Linked DNA regions of Rhodopseudomonas palustris HaA2. The protein of the gene in region 1 interacts with the protein of each later gene in a pairwise test. Links are inferred from orthologs where the notes say so. Each region holds a gene or a part of one and is shown in the gene's direction. Other genes may lie near its edges. The genes, in order: gyrA and gyrB.

Region 1 (10,696 bases):
GGCCACGAGCGCGGCGCCTTTACCGGTGCCAACACCCGCGCCTCCGGCCGGTTCGAACAGGCCGAGGGCGGCACGCTGTTTCTCGACGAGATCGGCGACATGCCGATGGAGGCGCAGACGCGGTTGCTGCGGGTGCTGCAGCAGGGCGAATACACCACCGTCGGCGGCCGCACCCCGATCAAGACCGACGTGCGGATCGTTGCAGCCTCCAACAAGGATTTGCGCATCCTGATCCAGCAGGGTCTGTTCCGGGAGGATTTGTTCTTTCGTCTCAACGTGGTGCCGCTGCGGCTTCCTCCATTGCGCGAACACATCGAGGATCTGCCGGACCTGGTGCGGCACTTCTTCGCGCTGGCGGAGAAGGACGGCCTACCGGCCAAGAAGCTCGACAGCGCGGCGCTGGAGCGGATGAAGCAGCATCGCTGGCCGGGCAACGTCCGCGAGCTGGAGAATCTGGCGCGGCGGCTGGCGGCGCTGTATCCGCAGGACGTCATCACCGCCTCGGTGATCGACGGCGAACTGGCACCGCCCGCGGTGGTGTCCGGCGGCAGCGTCGCCCACACCGTCGACAATCTCGGCGGAGCGGTCGAAATGTACCTTTCGTCGCATTTTTCGGGCTTCCCGAACGGCGTCCCGCCGCCGGGGCTCTACCATCGCGTGCTGCGCGAGATCGAAGTGCCGCTCTTGACCGCGGCGCTGGCGGCGACTCGCGGCAACCAGATCAGGGCGGCCGATCTGCTCGGTCTGAACCGCAATACGCTGCGGAAGAAGATCCGCGACCTCGATATTCAGGTTTATCGGACCGGCGGCTGACACGCTGGGTCAAGGTTTTATGCTGTGCACTGCGTAGCCGCCCGAGGTTCTTCGGGCGGCGCGCCGCGATATTGTCGTAATTGAGCAACAATGTTGTAGGAATGCATCACTTGCCTTTGCGGCGGTGACCCGTCGCATTCATTGATTATTGCCAGAATGACCAGCGCAGAGACGTCGACCCCAACCGTTGACGACCCGTCGATCGCCGAGCCGCGCGCCGCCTTCTGGCGCCGGCTGCTGGCGCCGATCGCGGTGTGCGTGGCGCTGCTGTCGGCCTTCCTCACCTTCGTCATCCTGACCGGACTGACGCCGATTGCGCCCACCCGGGCCGTCGTCGTCACCTTCCTGCTGATCAACGGCGCCACCATCCTGCTGCTGGTGGCGATCATCGTCCGCGAGGTCTGGAAGATCATCCAGGCCCGGCGGCGCGGACGGGCGGCGGCGCGGCTCCACGTCCAGATCGTCAGCCTGTTCTCGGTGATCGCCGTGCTGCCGGCGGTGCTGGTGTCGGTCGTCGCCAATGTCACGCTCGACCGCGGCCTCGACCGGCTGTTCTCAGGGCCGACCCGGGCGGTGATCCAGAATTCGCTGATCGTCGCCAATGCCTATCTGCACGAACACGGCCAGCTGATCCGCGGCGACATCATCGGCATGGCGAACGACATCTCGCGGGTCCGGCCGCTGTTCGACCAGGACCGCAAGTCCTTCCGCGAATTTCTCACCACCGATGCCGCGTCGCGCAATCTTCCCGGCGCGATGCTGATCGACAAGGACCGCAACATCGTGGAGTCGGCCCAGACCGGCATCCAGCGCGATTTCGACACGCCGGCCCCCGAATTCCTCAGCAATGTCGACGACACCGAGCCGCAGATCGCGGTGTTCATCGAGGCCAATTACGTCGCCGCGGTGATCCGGCTGAAGGGCTTCGACGACACCTTCCTGTATGTCGCGCGGCTGCTCGACCCCCGCGTGGTGGCGCAATTGCGGCAGACCCAGGCCAGCGTCGCCGAATATGCCGAGATCGAGGCGCGCCGGCTCGGCGTTCAGGTCGCGTTCGCGCTGATGTTCACGGTGATCGCGCTGACGGTGCTGATGTCGTCGGTGCTGATCGGGCTGAACTTCGCCAATTGGCTGGTGGCGCCGATCCGCCGCCTGATGGGCGCGGCGCAGATGGTCTCGACCGGCGATCTGCACGTCCAGGTGCCGGTGTTCAAATCCGAGGGCGACCTGTCGCAACTCGGCGAGACTTTCAACAAGATGACGCAGGAGCTGCGGACCCAGCGCGACGAACTGGTCAGCGCCAGCGATCTGATCGACAGTCGCCGCCGCTTCATCGAAGCGGTGCTGTCGTCGGCCAGCGCCGGCATCATCGGCGTCGACGGCTCGCTCAGCATCGGCATTCTCAACCGCTCGGCGGAGAAGCTGATCGGGCATTCGGAATCCGAGACGCTGGGGCATCCGCTGTCCGAGGTGATTCCCGAGCTCGACGAAATGATGGCCGCGGCCTGCGAAGGCGCGCAGCGTCTGGTGCAGGGCCAGATCACCATCACCCGCGATGGCCGCGAACGCATTCTCTCGGTGCGCGTCACGGCCGAGCAGACCGGCCACGCCCGCGACAGCTACATCATCACGCTCGACGATATCACCGAGCTGGTGTCGGCGCAGCGGACCTCGGCCTGGGGCGATGTCGCGCGCCGGATCGCGCACGAGATCAAGAACCCGCTGACCCCGATCCAGCTGTCGGCGGAGCGGATCAAGCGCAAGTTCGGCAAGGTGATCGTCGAGGACAAGGGCATCTTCGAGCAGTGCACCGACACCATCGTGCGCCAGGTCGACGACATCCGCCGCATGGTCGACGAATTCTCGCGCTTCGCGCGGATGCCGAAGCCGGTAATCGAAGGCGAGGATGTCGCCGACACCGTGCGCCAGGTGGTGTTCCTGATGCGCGTCGGCCATCCCGAGGTCGAGATCGAGACCGAGATCAAGGACGACCCGCTGCGGGCGCGGTTCGACCGCCGTCTGATTTCGCAGGCGTTGACCAACATCATCAAGAACGCGGCCGAGGCGATCGAGGCGGTGCCGCCGGAGGAACTCGGCAAGGGCAGGATCGAGGTGGTGGCGGCGCGCGACGGCGACGACGTCGTCATCGACGTCGTCGACAACGGCATCGGTCTGCCCAAACAAAGCCGCTCACGCCTGCTCGAACCCTACGTGACCACGCGCGAGAAGGGCACCGGCCTCGGGCTCGCGATCGTCGGGCGCGTGCTGGTCGATCATGGCGGCGGCATCGAACTCAACGACGCATCCGACTTCCGGCCCGGGCAACGTGGCGCGTGGATGCGGTTACGATTTGCGATGTCCGGACAGCCCGTGGCACCGCCTGCCGGTGAACCAAAAGCCAAGGCCGGCAACGAACCGAAGATAGAAGCGGCGAACAGCGGCTAGAATGACAGGCTCGACAAATGGCGAATGACATTTTGATCGTCGATGACGAAGCGGATATCCGCGATCTCGTCGCCGGCATTCTCGAGGACGAAGGCTTCACGTCGCGCACCGCGCGCGACAGCGATTCCGCGTTGGCGGAGATCGCGAACCGGCGTCCGAATTTGATCTTCCTCGACATCTGGCTGCAGGGCAGCAAGCTCGACGGCCTGCAGTTGCTCGAGCAGATCAAGAAGGAGCACGCCGAGGTGCCGGTGGTGATGATCTCCGGCCACGGCAACATCGAGACCGCGGTGGCGGCGATCAAACGCGGCGCCTACGACTTCATCGAGAAGCCGTTCAAATCCGACCGCCTGCTTCTGGTCGCGACGCGTGCGCTGGAGACCTCGCGGCTGAAACGCGAGGTGCGCGAACTGAAGCAGCAGGCGCCGTCGGCCTCGACGCTGATGGGCCGCTCGGCCTGCATGAACCAGTTGCGCCAGACCATCGAGCGCGCCGCCAAGGCCAACAGCCGGATTCTGATCGTCGGCCCGTCGGGGGCCGGCAAGGAACTCGCGGCGCGGACGCTGCACAACGCCTCCGGCCGCGCCGATGGCCCGTTCGTGGTGATCAACGCCGCCGCGATCACGCCGGAGCGGATGGAGGTCGAGCTGTTCGGCATCGAGCCGAACGGCGAGCACGCGCGCAAGGCGGGAGCGCTGGAAGAGGCCCATGGCGGCACGCTGTTCATCGACGAAATCGCCGACATGCCGCGCGAGACCCAGAACAAGATCCTGCGGGTGCTGGTCGAGCAGACCTTCCAGCGCTCCGGCGGCACCGCCAAGGTCAATGTCGACGTTCGCATCATCTCGTCGACGGCGCGCAATCTCGAAGAGGAGATCGCCGAGGGACGCTTCCGCGAGGACCTGTATCACCGGCTGTCGGTGGTGCCGATCCGGGTGCCGCCGCTGTCGGAACGGCGCGAGGACATTCCCGAATTGATCGAGTATTTCATGGACCAGATTTCGGCAGCGACCGGCCTGCCGAAGCGGCAGATCGGGCAGGATGCGATGGCCGTGCTGCAGTCGCATGTCTGGCCGGGCAACGTCCGTCAGCTCCGCAACAATGTCGAGCGGGTGATGATCCTCGCCGGCGGCGGCCCGGATGCGGTGATCACCGCCGACATGCTGCCGCAGGACGTCGGCTCGATGGTGCCGACGATGCCGACCGGCAACAATGGCGAGCACATCATGGGGCTGCCGCTGCGCGAGGCCCGCGAGGTGTTCGAGCGCGACTACCTCATCGCGCAGATCAGCCGGTTCTCCGGCAACATCTCGCGCACCGCCGAATTCGTCGGCATGGAGCGCTCGGCGCTGCATCGCAAGCTCAAGGCGCTCGGCGTCGGCTGATCGTTTTTCTCTGACCTCTCAACCGGAATTGCTCGATGTCGCGCATCGCCTATGTGAACGGCCGCTATCAGGAGATGCGCGACGCCAGCGTCAGCATCGAGGATCGCGGCTATCAGTTTGCCGACGGCGTCTACGAGGTCTGCGAGGTGCGCGACGGCCGGCTGGTCGACATGCCGCGGCATCTGACGCGGCTGCAGCGATCCCTGAGCGAATTGCGGATCGCGCTGCCGATGCCGCTGTCGTCGCTGGCTGTGATCCTGCACGAGGTGGTGCGGCGTAATCGCGTGCGCTTCGGGATCGTCTATCTGCAGATCAGCCGCGGCGTTGCGCGGCGGGACCACGGTTTTCCGCTGAGCCGTGTGAAGCCCAGTCTGGTGGTGACCGCGCGCACGATCAATCCGGCCAAGGGCGCGGAGAATGCGGCGCGCGGCATCAAGGTGATCACCGTGCCGGAGAATCGCTGGCCGCGGGTCGACATCAAGTCGACCGCGCTGCTGCCGAATGTGCTGGCGAAGCAGGCGGCACGCGAAGCCGGCGCCTACGAAGCCTGGTATGTCGACGGCGACGGCTTCGTCACCGAAGGCTCGTCGAGCAATGCCTGGATCGTCACCAAGCAGGGGCGGGTGGTGACCCGGCCCGACAGCTCGGGGATTCTGTCGGGTATCACCCGGGGCGTGCTGATCGAGGCGCTGGAGGCGCTGCAGATCCGGTTCGAGGAGCGTCCGTTCACGCCCGCCGAGGCGGCCGACGCAGCAGAGGCCTTCGTCACGGCGGCGAGCATGATCGTGATGCCGGTGGTCGCGATCGACGGCCATGCCATCGGAAGTGGCACGCCGGGCCCAGTTGCCCGCCGCCTGCGCGAACAGTTTCACCGATTTGCGGCCTTTTCCTGAATTTTGTGTCGCGCGCAGCACGGCGTCCGATTTAGCTGCTTGCCTAACAAGCACGCGTGCCGTCTAATCTCCTTGTCAGCCTCCGGAGGGGGATCTCAGGGGGGCCGACAACCGAGGTGAAGCTCCGCAGAGAGACGCGCCGCGGCAAAAAAAGACAATTCCAATTGCGGGAATAAAAATGGCGGCAGACCGCGCACAAAATCTACAAGACACCTTCCTGAACCACGTTCGAAAGACCAAGACTCCTTTGACGATTTTCCTGGTGAACGGGGTCAAATTGCAAGGCATTGTCACTTGGTTCGATAATTTTTGCCTGTTGCTGCGGCGCGATGGTCATTCGCAGCTGGTCTACAAGCATGCGATTTCGACGATTATGCCAGGCGCGCCGATCCAGTTGTTCGAAGGCGGCGAGGATTCTCCAGCTTGAGAAGGTCCTGATTGGAACCCCGCAGCTTTGACGGGGGCGCCGACCGGCCGCGGTCGGCGACAGACGGCCAGACCGGGCGGGTAATCGTCGTCGGGCCGTATCTTCGTGTCCGCAAGACCGATCCCGATGCCGGCGGAATGAATGCCGTGCGCGACAGCGACGCCCGCCTCGACGAGGCGGCGGGGCTTGCGCGCGCCATCGATCTGGAGATCGCCGAGGCGGTGCTGACGCCGATCAGTCAGATCCGCCCGGCGACCTATCTCGGCAAGGGCAAGGTCGAAGAGATCCTCGGCATCATCAAAGGCCACGAGGCCGATCTCGTGGTGATGGATTGCGCGCTGTCGCCGATCCAGCAGCGCAATCTGGAGAAGGCGTGGAGCGCCAAGGTGCTCGATCGTACCGGGCTGATCCTGGAGATCTTCGGCCGCCGCGCCAAGACCAAGGAAGGCGCGCTGCAGGTCGAACTCGCGCATCTGAACTATCAACGCTCGCGGCTGGTGCGATCCTGGACCCATCTCGAACGCCAGCGCGGCGGCTTCGGCTTCATGGGCGGCCCCGGCGAAACCCAGATCGAGGCCGACCGGCGGCTGATCGGCGATCGAATCTCGCGGCTCGAAAACGAACTGAAGAAGGTGCAGGCGACGCGGCGGCTGCACCGCGCCGGCCGCCAGCGCGTGCCGTATCGCGTCGTCGCACTGGTCGGCTACACCAATGCCGGCAAGTCGACGCTGTTCAACCGGCTGACCCGCGCCGACGTGCAGGCCGCCGACATGCTGTTCGCGACGCTGGACCCGACGCTGCGCGCCTTGACCTTGCCGCACGGCGGCAAGGCGATGCTGTCCGACACCGTGGGTTTCATTTCCAACCTCCCGACCCAACTCGTTGCGGCGTTCCGCGCCACGCTGGAGGAGGTGCTGGAAGCCGATCTGATCCTGCACGTCCGCGACATCTCGCACGAAGATGCCGAGGCCCAGGAGCGCGACGTCGACGCGGTGCTGCGCCAGCTCGGCGTCGAGGCCGACGGCGGGCGCATCCTCGAAATCTGGAACAAGATCGACCGCTTCGAGCCGGAGCAGCGCGAAGAGCTGCGCAACATCGCGGCGCGGCGGTCCGAGGATCGCCCGTGCTTCATGGTGTCGGCGGTGAGCGGCGAGGGCGTCGACGAGCTGTTGCTGGCGATCGAGCAGCGGCTGGCGGCCTGGCGTTCGGTGCTCGACCTGACCATCGACGCCGCCGACGGGGCCGGCGTGAGCTGGCTGCATCGCAACGCCGAGGTGCTGTCCAAGGAGCTGCGCGACGGCCGCTACGCCATGACGGTGCGGGTCGACGAGACCAAGCGCGACGTCGTCGTCGAGCGCTTCGGCGCGGTGCTGCGCGAGGACTGATCGGGGCGCGCCGCCGACGTTTCGGGGCGATCCGGGAAGGCGCTTCGGGCGCCCAGCCAAACTCCGGCTAAGTCATTGGAAAATCGGCTGGAAAAAGCCGCGAAAAGGCGACCGCGAGGGTGGCTTGCGCGGCCTCGATGCGGTATATGATTCGCATCAGAATCTGACCGGAACTCACCCTTGTCCGACAAAGACGACGAGAAGCCCGGGGAGCCTCAGGCGCCCTCGGATATTCGCCCCGTATCCATTCTCGACGAGATGAAGCGCAGCTATCTCGATTACGCGATGAGCGTGATCGTGGCGCGAGCGCTGCCGGATGCGCGCGACGGATTGAAACCGGTGCATCGCCGGATTCTCTTCGGCATGTACGAGAACGGATTCGAGTGGAACAAGCCGTATCGCAAATCGGCGCGCACCGTCGGCGACGTCATCGGTAAGTATCACCCGCACGGCGACCAGTCGGTGTACGACGCGATGGTGCGCATGGCGCAGGACTTTTCCATGCGCGTGCCGCTGATCGACGGTCAGGGCAATTTCGGCTCGGTCGACGGCGACGCGCCGGCCGCGATGCGATACACCGAATCGCGCCTGACCAAGATCGCGCAATTGCTGCTCGACGATCTCGACAAGGACACCGTCGACTATCAGGACAACTACGACGGCTCGTTCAACGAGCCGCAGGTGCTGCCGGCGAAGTTCCCGAACCTGCTGGTCAACGGCGCCGGCGGCATCGCCGTCGGCATGGCGACCAACATTCCGCCGCACAATCTCGGCGAGGTGATCGACGCCTGTATCGCATTGATCGACGATCCGGCGCTGTCGATCGACGATCTGAACGTCATCATCCCGGGCCCCGACTTCCCGACCGGCGGCATCATTCTCGGCCGCGCCGGCATTCGTCTCGCCTACCACACCGGCCGCGGTTCGATCGTGATGCGCGGCAAGGTCGAGATCGAAACGGTCCGCAAGGACCGCGAGGCGATCATCATCTCGGAGATCCCTTACCAGGTGAACAAGGCCACCATGGTCGAGCGGATCGCCGATCTGGTGCGCGAGAAGAAGATCGAGGGCATCTCCGATCTGCGCGATGAATCCGACCGCGACGGCTTCCGCGTCGTGATCGAGCTGCGGCGGGACGCGGTGCCGGACGTGGTGCTGAACCAGCTCTACCGCTTCACGCCACTGCAGACCAATTTCGGCGCCAACATGGTGGCGCTCGACGCCGGCCGTCCGCAACTGATGAACCTCAAGGATCTGCTGACGCTGTTCGTCGCGTTCCGCGAGCAGGTGGTCACGCGGCGGACCAAATATCTGCTGAACAAGGCGCGCGACCGCGCTCATATTTTGGTCGGCCTCGCCATCGCGGTGGCGAATATCGACGAGATCATTCGCGTCATCCGCAATTCGCCCGATCCGAACACGGCGCGCGAAACCCTGATGTCGCGCGACTGGCCGGCGGCCGACGTCGCCGCGATGATCACGTTGATCGACGACCCGCGCCACAAGCTCAACGAGGACGGCACCGCGCGGCTGTCGTTCGAGCAGGCCAAGGCGATCCTCGATCTGCGGCTGCAGCGCCTGACGGCGTTGGGTCGCGAGGAAATCGCCGAGGAACTCGACAAGCTCGCGCTCGAGATCGCCGACTATCTCGACATCCTGCGTTCGCGGGCGCGGGTGCAGACCATCGTCAAGGACGAACTGATCGCGGTGAAGACGGAATTCGCCACGCCGCGCAAGACCGTGATCATCGAGCAGGAAGGCGAGGTCGAAGACGAGGACCTGATCCAGCGCGAGGACATGGTGGTGACGGTGTCGCACGCCGGCTACGTCAAGCGCGTGCCGCTGTCGACCTATCGGGCGCAACGCCGCGGCGGCAAGGGCCGCTCCGGCATGGCGACCCGCGAGGAGGATTTCGTCTCCAGGCTGTTCGTCGCCTCGACGCACACGCCGGTGCTGTTCTTCTCGTCGCGCGGCCAGGTCTACAAAGAAAAGGTGTGGCGGCTGCCGATCGCGCCGCCGAACGGCCGCGGCAAGGCGCTGATCAACATCCTGCCGCTGGAGCAGGGCGAGCGCATCACCACGATCATGCCGCTGCCGGAGGACGAGCAGTCCTGGGCCGCGCTCGACGTGATGTTCGCGACCACCGGCGGCAATGTCCGCCGCAACAAGCTGTCCGACTTCGTCGACGTGCGCCGCTCCGGCATCATCGCGATGAAGCTCGACGACGGCGAGGCGATCGTCGACGTGCAGATCTGCACCGAGCGCGACGACGTGTTGCTGACAACTGCCAATGGTCAGTGCATTCGATTTCCTGTCTCGGACCAAAGAGACGGCAAGGAATTCGGTGTCCGAGTCTTCCAAGGTCGTTCATCCATGGGCGTGCGCGGCATTGCTCTAGCGCCCGAGGACAAGGTGATCTCGCTTAGCATCCTGCGCCATCTCGACGCCGGATCCGAGGAGCGCGCCGCCTATCTGCGCCGCGCCAATGCGGTGCGTCGCGGCGGCGTCGAGGAGCGGGCGGCGGTGGAGGACGAGGCCGCGGGGGTCGAGGGCGAGGACGCCTCGGTCGGCGCGATCGAGCTCGGCGAGCAGCGCTATGTCGAGATGTCGGCGTCCGAGCAGTTCGTGCTGACGATCTCGGAGAACGGCTACGGCAAGCGGACCTCGTCGTTCGAGTACCGCACAACCAACCGCGGCGGCAAAGGCATCGTGGCGATGTCGGTCAACAACCGCAACGGCAAGCTGGTGGCGTCGTTCCCGGTGGAGGATTCGGACCAGATCATGCTGGTGACCGACAACGGCCAGTTGATCCGCTGCCCGGTCGAAGGCATCCGGGTCGCTGGGCGCTCGACCCAGGGCGTGATCGTGTTCGACACCGCAGACGACGAGAAGGTGGTGTCGGTCGAGCACATTCCCGAGGCGGAAGAGACCGAGAACGGAAACGGTAACGGCGGCTGATCAGCCGCCGGAATCCATAGAGAACCCAAGCAAAGCACGAATCGAAAGGCCCCCGGCGGGCACACCGGGGGCCTTCGAAGAGCGCTCCTGGAGGACAGCGCTTGGGTGGTTCTGTGTATCCTAACGCACGATCCTTAAGGACGTTCCGCGGTGACCAGACGGGCTTCGCGGACCGGCGCGGTGCGGGTTTCGGCATTGCGCAGGCAGGACGGCTCGAAATTCGGCCAAGCCTGTGCGGAGCAATTCGTTCCCAGCGGGCGGATGTCGAGCCGGTCGCCCTTGGCGAGCGCCACCGGCACGCTGGCTTCGACGCGCGGCGCAAAGCCCGGGAGAATGGTGAGGGCGGCAGCGACGAACGCTGCAATGGCGACTGCGGAAAGAGCCTTGATC
Region 2 (10,462 bases), 3.3 Mb from region 1 along the record:
GTTTGCTTCGCGACGTCGCGGCGCGGCGCGAGCCGTCATGGTTTCGCCCGCTGCGTTGAACATCACTCCATCTGAAAAGCTGCTGAAATGTCGAACATGGAACATGATCGCTGGTCTCGCGTAAAAGGCCGTCTGCGCTCGAGCGTCGGCGAGGACGTGTATTCGAGCTGGTTCGCGCGCATGGACCTCGAAGCCGTTCAGCCGGAGAGCGTGCATCTGTCGGTGCCGACGCGGTTTCTGAAGAGCTGGATCCAGACGCACTATTCCGACAAGGTGCTGACCTGCTGGCAGGCCGAACTGCCGGAAGTCTGCCGCATCGATCTCACCGTTCGCTCGCCGATGCGCGCGGCGGTGGCCAAGGAAGCGGCGGCGCCGGTCGAGCATCGTCGCGCCGAGCACCGTCCCGCCACCGAGACGCGCAGCCACGCCACGGTGCCGGCCTCGTCCAATCACGATGCGCTCGGCGGCTCGCCGCTCGATCCGCGGCTGACCTTCGCGAGCTTCGTCGTCGGCCGCTCCAACACGCTGGCGCATGCCGCCGCCAAGCAGGTGGCGGAAGGCCGCCGCGGCGATCCGGTGATGTTCAACCCGCTCTACATCCATTCCGGCGTCGGCCTCGGCAAGACGCATCTGCTGCAGGCCGTCACCTGGGCCGGCAATACCGGCATCGAGCGCAAGGTGCTGTATCTCACCGCCGAGAAATTCATGTACGGCTTCGTCGCCGCGCTGAAGACGCAGACCTCGCTCGCCTTCAAGGAAGCGCTGCGCGGCATCGACGTGCTGGTAATCGACGATCTGCAATTCCTGCAGGGCAAGACCACCCAGGCCGAATTCTGCCACACGCTGAACGCGCTGATCGACGCCGGCCGCCAGGTCGTGGTCGCGGCCGATCGTCCGCCGTCGGATCTCGAAAGCCTCGACGAGCGGGTGCGCTCGCGGCTCGCCGGCGGCCTCGTCGTCGAGATGGCGCCGCTCGGCGAGGATCTGCGGCTCGGCATTCTGAAGTCGCGCGTGGTCGCGGCGCGCGCGCATCATGCGAGCTTCGACGTGCCGGCGCCGGTGCTGGAATATCTCGCCCGCGCCATCACGCATAACGGCCGCGATCTCGAAGGCGCGATCAACCGCCTGCTGGCGCATTCCAAGCTCAACGCCCAGCCGGTGACGCTGGAGATGGCCGAGCACGAGGTGCGCGATCTGATCCGGCCGCAGGAGCCGAAGCGGATCAAGATCGAAGACATTCAGCGCATCGTCGCGCGGCAGTACAATGTCAGCCGCTCGGATCTCTTGTCGTCGCGCCGCACCGCCAATGTGGTACGCCCGCGCCAGGTGGCGATGTATCTGGCCAAGACGCTGACGCTGCGCTCGCTGCCGGAGATCGGCCGCCGTTTCGGCGGGCGCGACCACACCACGGTGCTGCACGCCGTCCGCAAGATCGAGGGGCTGGTGTCCAAGGACACCACGCTGTCCGACGAGGTGGATTCGCTCAAGCGCCAGCTTCAGGAATAGCCCCGGCGGCGTGACGGACGAAACGACCGGGGAAGCGCCCGGCCGCGGCGGCCCTCGGCAAAACTCGGGGACATTCGGGGCCATACCGGCCACGCACCCTTGCGTCCGCCGCATAACCACGCCACCCTGCGGACCCCCCGCGGGTTCGGGACGCATCCGCAGGGTCCCCATCGCCGTGGCGCCGTTTCAGGCCGCCCGGCTTCTCCAGTACCTCCGGCGGCTGCATCACACGATGCGGGTGCGGATCAGGCGGGTTTTGCAATGAAGGTCACGGTCGAACGCGCGCAACTTCTGAAGTCGCTGGGCCACGTCCACCGCGTGGTCGAGCGCCGCAACACCATTCCGATTCTCGGCAACGTGCTGGTGCGCGCCGAAAACGCCCAATTGTCGCTGAAGGCGACCGACCTCGACCTCGAAGTCACCGAAACGCTGCCGGCCGAGACCGCCACCGCGGGGTCGACCACCGTGCCGGCCCACATGTTCTACGACATCGTCCGCAAGCTGCCCGACGGCTCGCAGATCGTGCTGGAAAGCGACGGCGACCGTTCGGTGCTGGCGATCCGCGCCGGGCGCTCGCGCTTCACGCTGCAGACCCTGCCGGAGAGCGACTTCCCGGATCTGGCCGCCGGCGAGATGTCGCATTCGTTTTCGCTCACCGCCTCCGACGTCAAGCGGCTGATCGACCGCACCCAGTTCGCGATCTCGACCGAAGAGACCCGCTACTACCTCAACGGCATCTATCTGCACACCGCCGGCTCGGCCAAGGACGCCAAGCTGCGCGCGGTCGCGACCGACGGCCATCGGCTGGCGCAGGTCGACCTGACCCAGCCCGCCGGCGCCGCCGGCATGCCCGGCGTGATCGTGCCGCGCAAGACCGTCGGCGAGGTGCAGCGGCTGATCGAGGACAACGACGCCGAGATCGGCCTCGAACTGTCGGTCGGCAAGATCCGCTTCACCATCGGCAATGTGGTGCTGACCTCGAAGCTGATCGACGGCACCTTCCCGGATTACGGCCGCGTGATTCCGCAGAACAACGACAAGGAACTGGTGGTCGACAAGAAGGATTTCGAGGCCGCGGTCGACCGCGTCTCGACGATCTCGAGCGAACGCGGCCGCGCCGTGAAGCTGGCCTTGAGCGCCGGCAAGCTGGTGCTGTCGGTGACCAACCCGGATTCCGGCAGCGCGACCGAGGAGCTTGAGGTCGAATACGCTTCCGACCCGCTCGATATCGGCTTCAACTCGCGCTATCTGCTCGACATCGCCGCTCAGATCGAAGGCGAAGTCGCAGTGCTGCGCCTCGCCGACCCCGGCTCGCCCACCCTGATCCAGGACCGCGACAAGAAAAACGCGCTGTACGTGCTGATGCCGATGCGGGTGTAGTTCCACCCGCGCCCGACCGGCATCAATTGTCACCGCCCGGCTTGACCGGAGAATCGCCGTAAGCGGCATTTGCCTGACTTGACCAGACAATGCAGAGCCCGCTTTGATCACCCTCTCCCCTTGTGGGAGAGGGTGGCTTCGCGAAGCGAAGCCGGGTGAGGGGTCATGCCGCAGCGCCCGCGTCACGTTTCAACCCCAGCGAAACTCCGTGCCTTTGCCAAGACGATGCGGCACGCGCCCACTGATGCGGAATCCGCGATGTGGAAGTTGCTGCGCGATCGCCGTTTCGCCCAGCTGAAATTCCGCCGGCAGGTGCCGTTCCAGAACTACATTCTCGACTTCGTCTGCTTCGAGCAGCGCCTGGTGATCGAGATCGACGGCAGTCAGCATGCAGAGCAAACGCGCGACCAGATTCGCGATGCCACGCTCCTCGCTGCGGGCTTTCGCGTGCCGCGCTACTGGAACAACGACGTGCTGCAGCGTCGCACAGCGGTGCTTGAAGATATCCTTGCGAAGCTTTCCGAAACGGACGAATAACCCCTCACCCGGCGCCTCACTTCGTTCGGCGCCACCCTCTCCCACAAGGGGAGAGGGTCACTCGGCGCTGTTCTCGCTTTAATCACATGACCGCCTCCCGCATCACCCGGCTGACGTTGACGCATTTCCGCAATTATCGGGCGGCGGTGCTGACGACGAGTGCCGAGCGCGTGGTGCTGGTCGGCGCCAACGGCGCCGGCAAGACCAATTGCCTCGAGGCGATCTCGTTTCTGTCGCCGGGGCGGGGGTTGCGGCGGGCGACGCTGGACGACGTCGCCGACAATGAGGGCGACGGCTCCTGGGCGGTGGCGGCGGAGGTCGAGGGCGCGCTCGGGCTGGCGACGCTCGGCACCGGGATCGATCCGCCGCGCGCCGACGCCGCGACCTCGCGGCGCTGCCGGATCGACCGCGAGCCGGTCGGCTCCGCCACCGCATTCGGCGATCACTTACGCATGGTGTGGCTGACGCCGGCGATGGACGGGCTGTTCATGGGCGCGGCCTCGGAACGGCGGCGGTTCTTCGACCGGCTGGTGCTGGCGATCGACAGCCAGCATTCGGGCCGGGTCTCGGCGCTGGACCGCAGCCTCAGATCGCGGAACCGCCTGCTGGAGGTACGTTACCCCGACGCGCATTGGCTCGATGCGATCGAGCGCGAAACCGCCGAGCTCGCGGTCGCGGTCGCGGCGATGCGCGGCCAGACCGCGATGCGCCTCGCCGCGATGCTCGACGCCCGCGGCGCGGCATCGGCGTTTCCGTCGGCGAAGATCATGCTCGACGGCTGGATGGAGAGCGCGCTGCTCACCGAACCCGCCACGGCGGTGGAAGATCGCTACCGCACCATCCTGCGCGAGGGCCGCCCGCGCGACGCCGCCGCCGGCCGCACCCTCGACGGCCCGCATCTGACCGACCTCGAAGTCGTCTACGCGCCGAAGGCGATGCCGGCGCGCGACGCCTCCACCGGCGAACAGAAGGCGCTGCTGATCGGGCTCGTCCTCGCGCATGCGCAGCTCGTCTCGGAGATGACCGGCATCACGCCGCTGCTGCTGCTCGACGAGGTGGTGGCGCATCTCGACCCGTCGCGGCGCGCCGCGCTGTTCGAGGAATTGGCGAAGCTCGGCGCCCAGGTCTGGATGACCGGCGCCGACCCCGCAGCGTTCGCCGAGATCGGTTCCGGCGCCGAGATATTCACCGTCGAATCCGGCCGGATCAGGCCGCAACAATGAGCGGCGGAGATCGCCCCGAAGGGGCCTCAACCGGCCCTTGCGAGCCGACATTCCCGAGTGCTCGAATCGGCCGTTTTCGGGCTTGCTGAACCGATAAAAAATCCTATCTCTTCAATAACTTGAAGCATGCCACTTTGCGCTAGGCGCAATCCGTCTTTCGTGGCACAAAAGGCGCTGCATGCGCGCCCTCGCAAGCCGATTCGAACTCATCCTTCAAAGGTTCCTGCATGACTGAACCCGCCCGGCAGCCGATCGCCGAAACCCCGTCGCCCGTTCCGGCCGAATACGGCGCGGAATCGATCCGGGTGCTGAAGGGCCTCGACGCTGTCCGCAAGCGGCCGGGCATGTATATCGGCGACACCGACGACGGCTCCGGCCTGCACCACATGGTGTACGAAGTCGTCGACAACGCCATCGACGAAGCGCTCGCCGGCCACGCCACCGCGGTCGAAGTCGTGCTCAACGCCGACGGCTCGGTGACGGTGCGCGACGACGGCCGCGGCATTCCGGTCGACATCCACAAGGGCGAAGGCATTTCGGCGGCCGAAGTCATCATGACCCAGCTCCATGCCGGCGGAAAATTCGACCAGAACTCCTACAAGGTGTCCGGCGGACTGCACGGCGTCGGCGTCTCGGTGGTCAATGCGCTGTCGAGCAAGCTGGTCCTGCGCGTGTGGCGTAACGGCAAAGAGCACATCATCGAATTCGCCCATGGCGACGCGGTGGCGCCGCTGAGCGTTGTCGGCGACGCCAATGGCCGGCGCGGCACCGAGGTGACATTTTTCGCGTCGCCGGAAACCTTCACCCACATCGAATACGACTTCGCGACGCTGGAGCATCGCTTACGCGAACTCGCCTTCCTGAATTCCGGCGTGAACATCGTATTGTCCGACATGCGCCACCCGGTCGAGAAGCGCGAGGAGATGCGCTACGAGGGCGGCGTCACCGAATTCGTCAAATATCTCGACCGCAACAAGAAGCCGATGGTGCCGGCGCCGATCGTGCTGGCGGCGGATCTCAACGGCATCGGCGTCGAAGCCGCATTGTGGTGGAACGAGACCTACCACGAGAACGTGCTGTGCTTCACCAACAACATCCCGCAGCGCGACGGTGGTACGCATCTGGCCGGCTTCCGCGCCGCGCTGACGCGGCAGGTCAACGGCTATGCGGACAGCAACGCCAAGAAGGAAAAGATCGCGCTGACCGGCGACGATTGCCGCGAAGGCCTCACCGCGGTGCTGTCGGTGAAGGTGCCGGATCCGAAGTTCTCGTCGCAGACCAAGGACAAGCTGGTGTCCTCGGAAGTCCGGCCGGTGGTCGAGAACGTGCTGAACGAAGCGCTCGCAGCCTGGTTCGAGGAACATCCCGCCGAAGCCAAGGTCATCGTCGGCAAGGTGATCGAAGCCGCCGCCGCCCGCGAAGCCGCGCGAAAAGCGCGCGAGCTGACGCGGCGCAAGGGCGCGCTGGATATCGCCTCGCTGCCCGGTAAGCTCGCCGACTGCCAGGAGCGCGATCCGTCGAAATCCGAACTGTTCATCGTCGAGGGTGACTCCGCCGGCGGCTCCGCCAAGCAGGGCCGCAACCGCGAATTCCAGGCCGTGCTGCCGCTGCGCGGCAAGATCCTCAATGTCGAGCGCGCGCGCTTCGACAAGATGCTGGGCTCCGAGCAGATCGGCACGCTGATCACCGCGCTCGGCACCGGCATCGGCCGCGACGATTTCGACATCGCCAAGCTGCGCTACCACAAGATCATCCTGATGACCGACGCCGACGTCGACGGCGCGCACATCCGCACGCTGCTCTTGACGTTCTTCTTCCGGCAGATGCCGGCTCTGATCGAGGGCGGCTTCCTCTACATCGCGCAGCCGCCGCTGTACAAAGTGACGCGCGGCAAGTCGGAGCAGTATCTCAAGGACGAGCGCGCGCTCGAGGAATATCTGATCGCGACCGGACTCGACGATTGCGCGTTCAAGATCGCCTCCGGCGAAGTCCGCGGCGGGCGGGATCTGCTGGCGCTGGTCGAGGACGCCCGCGTGATCCGCCAGACGCTGCACAATCTGCACGGCCGCTACAATCGCTCGGTGGTCGAGCAGGCGGCGATCGCCGGCGTGCTCAGCCCGCGGATCACCAGCGACGTGGCGACCGCCAACGAAGCCGCCGCCTATATCGCGCGCCGGCTCGACGCGCTGGCCGACGAGGTCGAGCGCGGCTGGATCGGCCGCTTCGTCGAAGGCGAAGGCTTCCACTTCGAGCGCACCGTGCGCGGCGTCAAGGACGTGGCGATGATCGACGACGCGCTGCTCGGCTCCGCCGACGCCCGCAAGCTCGATGAATACGCCGCCGTGCTGCAGGAGGTCTATCCGCGCCCCGGCGTGCTGCGCCGCAAGGATGCGGAAACCGCGATCCACGGCCCGGTCAGCCTGTTCGAGGCGGTGACCGACGCTGGCCGCAAGGGCGTGGCGCTGCAGCGCTACAAAGGCCTCGGCGAGATGAACCCGAGCCAGCTCTGGGAGACCACGCTCGACACCAACGCCCGCTCGCTGCTGCAGGTGAAGGTCCGCGAAGTCGACGAAGCCGACGACATCTTCACCAAGCTGATGGGCGACGTCGTCGAACCCCGCCGCGAATTCATCCAGGAGAATTCGCTGAGCGCGACGGTGGACGTGTAAACCCACTGCAGCGGCGCCAGCCTACTCCGCCCGGCTGACGATCACGCCGTACCAGCCGAGGCCCCGATAGGTTTCGTAGCCCGGGGTGAGGTGGAAGCCGACCATGGCGCCCGAGGCGTCGCGGTAGGTACCGCTGCGCTGGCCGGCGACCTTCAGGGGGAAGCGTTCCTCGAGCAGGCCGCTTCCGTCGGAGGCGGCGATCACGCGGAACCGGGAGTCGAGCAGCAGCACGCGGGCGTTGTCCTGCGGATCGAGCCGCACGCCCTGAACAATCGCCCTGGCCTGCGCCTCCCAGTCGAAATGGATCGCCAGGATGCCGAGCGGCGCGCCGGTGCTGCGGCCGTCGCTGCGCACGCTGGCGCAATAGGTCGCGACCTGGGCATTGCCGAGCTGCGGCATCCGCTCGACATTGCCGGCGACATAGTCGTCGCCCGACCGCAGGCGTAGTGCCTCCTTGAACCAGTCGCAGCCCGCGACGCTGCTGCCGACCACGCCGAACCGGCCGGGCCGGCCGTTGGCGAGGATCGTGCCATCGAGGCCGCACAGCCACAGGTCGAGATACACCGTGTAGGCGCCGAGGATCACCGCCAACCGCTCGCCGGCATAGGACGCCGACGCCGCATCGGGTTTCGCGGCGCAATCGACCACCGCGGAATCGGTCGCCCACCAGCGCACGTCGCAGGTGCGCTCGTAGAGGTTGCGATCGATCAGTTCGACCGCGTTGAGCGACAGATCGACCAGCCGGTCGCCGCGCGACCGCTCGGTCATGCTGCCGATCGAACTGATCAGTTCGCCGGTGCGTTTGGTGAGTTGGCTTTCGAGATCGCGCGCGATCTCCTCGATCTGGGCGCCGACATTGCGCACCTCCTGCGCCACGATCGCGAAGCCGGCGCCCTGCTTGCCGGCGCGGGCGCTCTCGATCAGCGCGTTGAGCGCCAGGATCTTCATCTGGCTGGTGATCTTCTGGATCGATTTGGTCTTGCCGCAGGCGATCTCATTGACCTCGGAGGTCAGCCGCGCCACCAGCGCCGAGATGTCGTCATGGTCCGCGGAAGCGACCTGGTCGGCCGATCCATCCCGCCGAATGACCGCTGTCTGCATTTGTTTCCACCCCGACGTCGCGCCGGGCGATAATTTGCGTGATTTGTCCTAACTAGAGCTAAACCGAAAACCGGGAATTAGGAATTCGCGCCGGCGAGACCGCTGTTAGTTTGTGCAGATGATCAATCACCGATCGGTTCCCGCAATGCGGGAGGGGCGCTCCCGCAACACGGCAACGAACCGACGAGTCCGTCAGGCGGCACTCATCGGCGGTACCGGTAGCGCAGTGACCGACTTGATCTTCTCCATCGCGAAGCGCGAGGTGACGTTCTTCAGCGGAACCGTACTGATCAGCCGCTTGTAGAAGACGTCGTAGGCCCGCATGTCAGCGACGACCACGCGCAGCATGTAGTCGACGTCGCCGGCCATCCGATAGAATTCGATCACTTCCGGCATCGCGCTGACCGCGTCGGCGAAGGTCTTCAGCCACGCCTCGGAATGATCACCGCTCTCGATCGACACGAACACCGACAGGCCGAGCCCGATCTTGTCCTGATCGACCAGCGCCACCCGCCGGGTGATGACGCCGTCGGCTTCGAGCCGCTGGATCCGTTTCCAGCACGGCGTCGACGACAGCCCGACGCGGTCGCCGATCTCGGCCACCGACAGCGAAGCGTCCTGCTGCAGCACGGTCAGAATCTTCCGGTCGATCGCATCGAGGCGGCGGACGGTCTCGGCGACGGGAACATCGGCATCAGACATGAGAGAACATTCTTCCAAATTGAAGATCAGAGATCATTCTACTTGGAAGATTTTTTCACGCAAGTGCCGACGCTGGCCGGCGTGGCCGCGAAGCCGGGTCTTGACCGGTTCTTGGCCGGGTCTTGGTCGGGTCCTGGCCGGGCTCGATCAGGCGGCGCCGAATTTCATGCTCCGGCCGAGCCGAAGGCTGTCGAGCAGGCGCTGCGCGGCCTTATGGGCGTCGCCCGGCGAACGGAAGCCACGGCCCTCCAGTCCGGTGAAATCGTCGGTCGCGGCATGGAAACGAAAGCCACGGCCGTCACGCACGACAATCCCGGCGGCGCGCGAATTCACTTCGATGATGAAGGCTTTGGACGCGGATTGGGACCCGGCCTGGGTCGCGGGGGCTTCGGACGCGGCGACTTGGGAGGCGAAGGTGCGGGGCATGGCGGCTCGTCGATTCGAGGCGGGCGATTCGCGGAGCGCGATTCGCGTCGGTGCTACGCCGGCCTGATAACCGCGGTCTGTATCAGCCCGATGAATTCGGCTTAACGCTTTGGTGGCGCGTCGCTTTGCCCTGCGGCGACTCAGCAGCAGGACAGCGGCGGAAACATCGGCTGCAGCTTGCGCAGCGCCCGGTAGAACCGCACGAACGACCGGTGCGGCAGCGACAGCGACCGCAGCCAGCGTGTGTCGGCATCCTCGTCCGTCGCGGGCTCCGGGCGGGTTTCGACCGGCGCCGGCTTGGGCCGGATCAGCGCGTCCGAATCGGAGTAGGTGAACATCGCCATATCAGCCTCGCACTCTCAGGCCGGTTCCTTCGCCGGCGGCCGCGGCGTCTGGTCGTCGTCGGAAATCGCCCGCCAGGCGGCGCCGTCGAGGTCCTCGTATTGGCCGCTCTTCAGCGACCACAGGAACGCCGCCAGACCGAGCAGCCCCAGCATCAGCGCCAGCGGCACCAAAAACACCATCACTTCCATGACGCACCCCCCAGGCGGACCCGACGGGCGCGCATCGCATTCAGCATCACCAGGATCGACGAGCCGGACATCGCCAATGCGGCGATCAGCGGCGTGGCGAGGCCCGCGATCGCAATCGGCACCGCGAGCACATTGTAGCCGATCGCCAGCGTCAGATTCTCCCGCATCACTGCCATCGCCTTGCGCGAATAGTCGATCGCGGCCAATACCGGTGCAAGTTCCTTGCCAAGAAACACCAGATCGGCGGTCGCCTGGCTGAGATGGGTGGCGCTGATCGGCGACATCGACACATGCGCGGCGGCGAGTGACGGCGCGTCGTTCATGCCGTCGCCGACCATCATCACCACGCGCCCCTGCGCCTTCAAGGCCTCGATATGGGCGATCT

Evidence for each region.
Region 2: the proteins of gyrA (region 1) and gyrB interact in binary tests that used the Escherichia coli proteins (3 or more experiments, as listed by UniProt). The link is inferred for Rhodopseudomonas palustris HaA2 from one-to-one orthologs.

Annotation. Positions count from the first base shown.
Region 1 is NC_007778.1:3,271,723-3,282,418, reverse strand. Bases 7,217-10,506 are described here. They hold gyrA (DNA gyrase subunit A), read left to right. Parts: upstream 7,217-7,528; coding sequence 7,529-10,306; downstream 10,307-10,506. Other genes in these bases: RPB_RS14485 (hypothetical protein), read right to left, coding at 10,441-10,506; hflX (GTPase HflX), read left to right, coding at 7,217-7,348. Also shown: ntrC (nitrogen regulation protein NR(I)), read left to right, coding at 1-813; RPB_RS14515 (sensor histidine kinase NtrY-like), read left to right, coding at 970-3,258; RPB_RS14510 (sigma-54-dependent transcriptional regulator), read left to right, coding at 3,276-4,643; RPB_RS14505 (D-amino-acid transaminase), read left to right, coding at 4,679-5,536; RNA chaperone Hfq, read left to right, coding at 5,715-5,963; more of hflX, read left to right, coding at 5,975-7,216; more of RPB_RS14485, read right to left, coding at 10,507-10,696. UniProt on the Escherichia coli protein: A type II topoisomerase that negatively supercoils closed circular double-stranded (ds) DNA in an ATP-dependent manner to maintain chromosomes in an underwound state.
Region 2 is NC_007778.1:589-11,050, forward strand. Bases 4,539-7,594 are described here. They hold gyrB (DNA topoisomerase (ATP-hydrolyzing) subunit B), read left to right. Parts: upstream 4,539-4,873; coding sequence 4,874-7,315; downstream 7,316-7,594. Other genes in these bases: recF (DNA replication/repair protein RecF), read left to right, coding at 4,539-4,646; RPB_RS00040 (methyl-accepting chemotaxis protein), read right to left, coding at 7,337-7,594. In the rest of the region: chromosomal replication initiator protein DnaA, read left to right, coding at 88-1,506; dnaN (DNA polymerase III subunit beta), read left to right, coding at 1,768-2,886; RPB_RS00025 (endonuclease domain-containing protein), read left to right, coding at 3,052-3,423; more of recF, read left to right, coding at 3,510-4,538; more of RPB_RS00040, read right to left, coding at 7,595-8,416; RPB_RS00045 (Lrp/AsnC family transcriptional regulator), read right to left, coding at 8,609-9,118; RPB_RS00050 (hypothetical protein), read right to left, coding at 9,266-9,544; RPB_RS00055 (hypothetical protein), read right to left, coding at 9,685-9,888; cbb3-type cytochrome oxidase assembly protein CcoS, read right to left, coding at 9,904-10,077; RPB_RS00065 (heavy metal translocating P-type ATPase), read right to left, coding at 10,068-10,462. UniProt on the Escherichia coli protein: DNA gyrase negatively supercoils closed circular double-stranded DNA in an ATP-dependent manner to maintain chromosomes in an underwound state.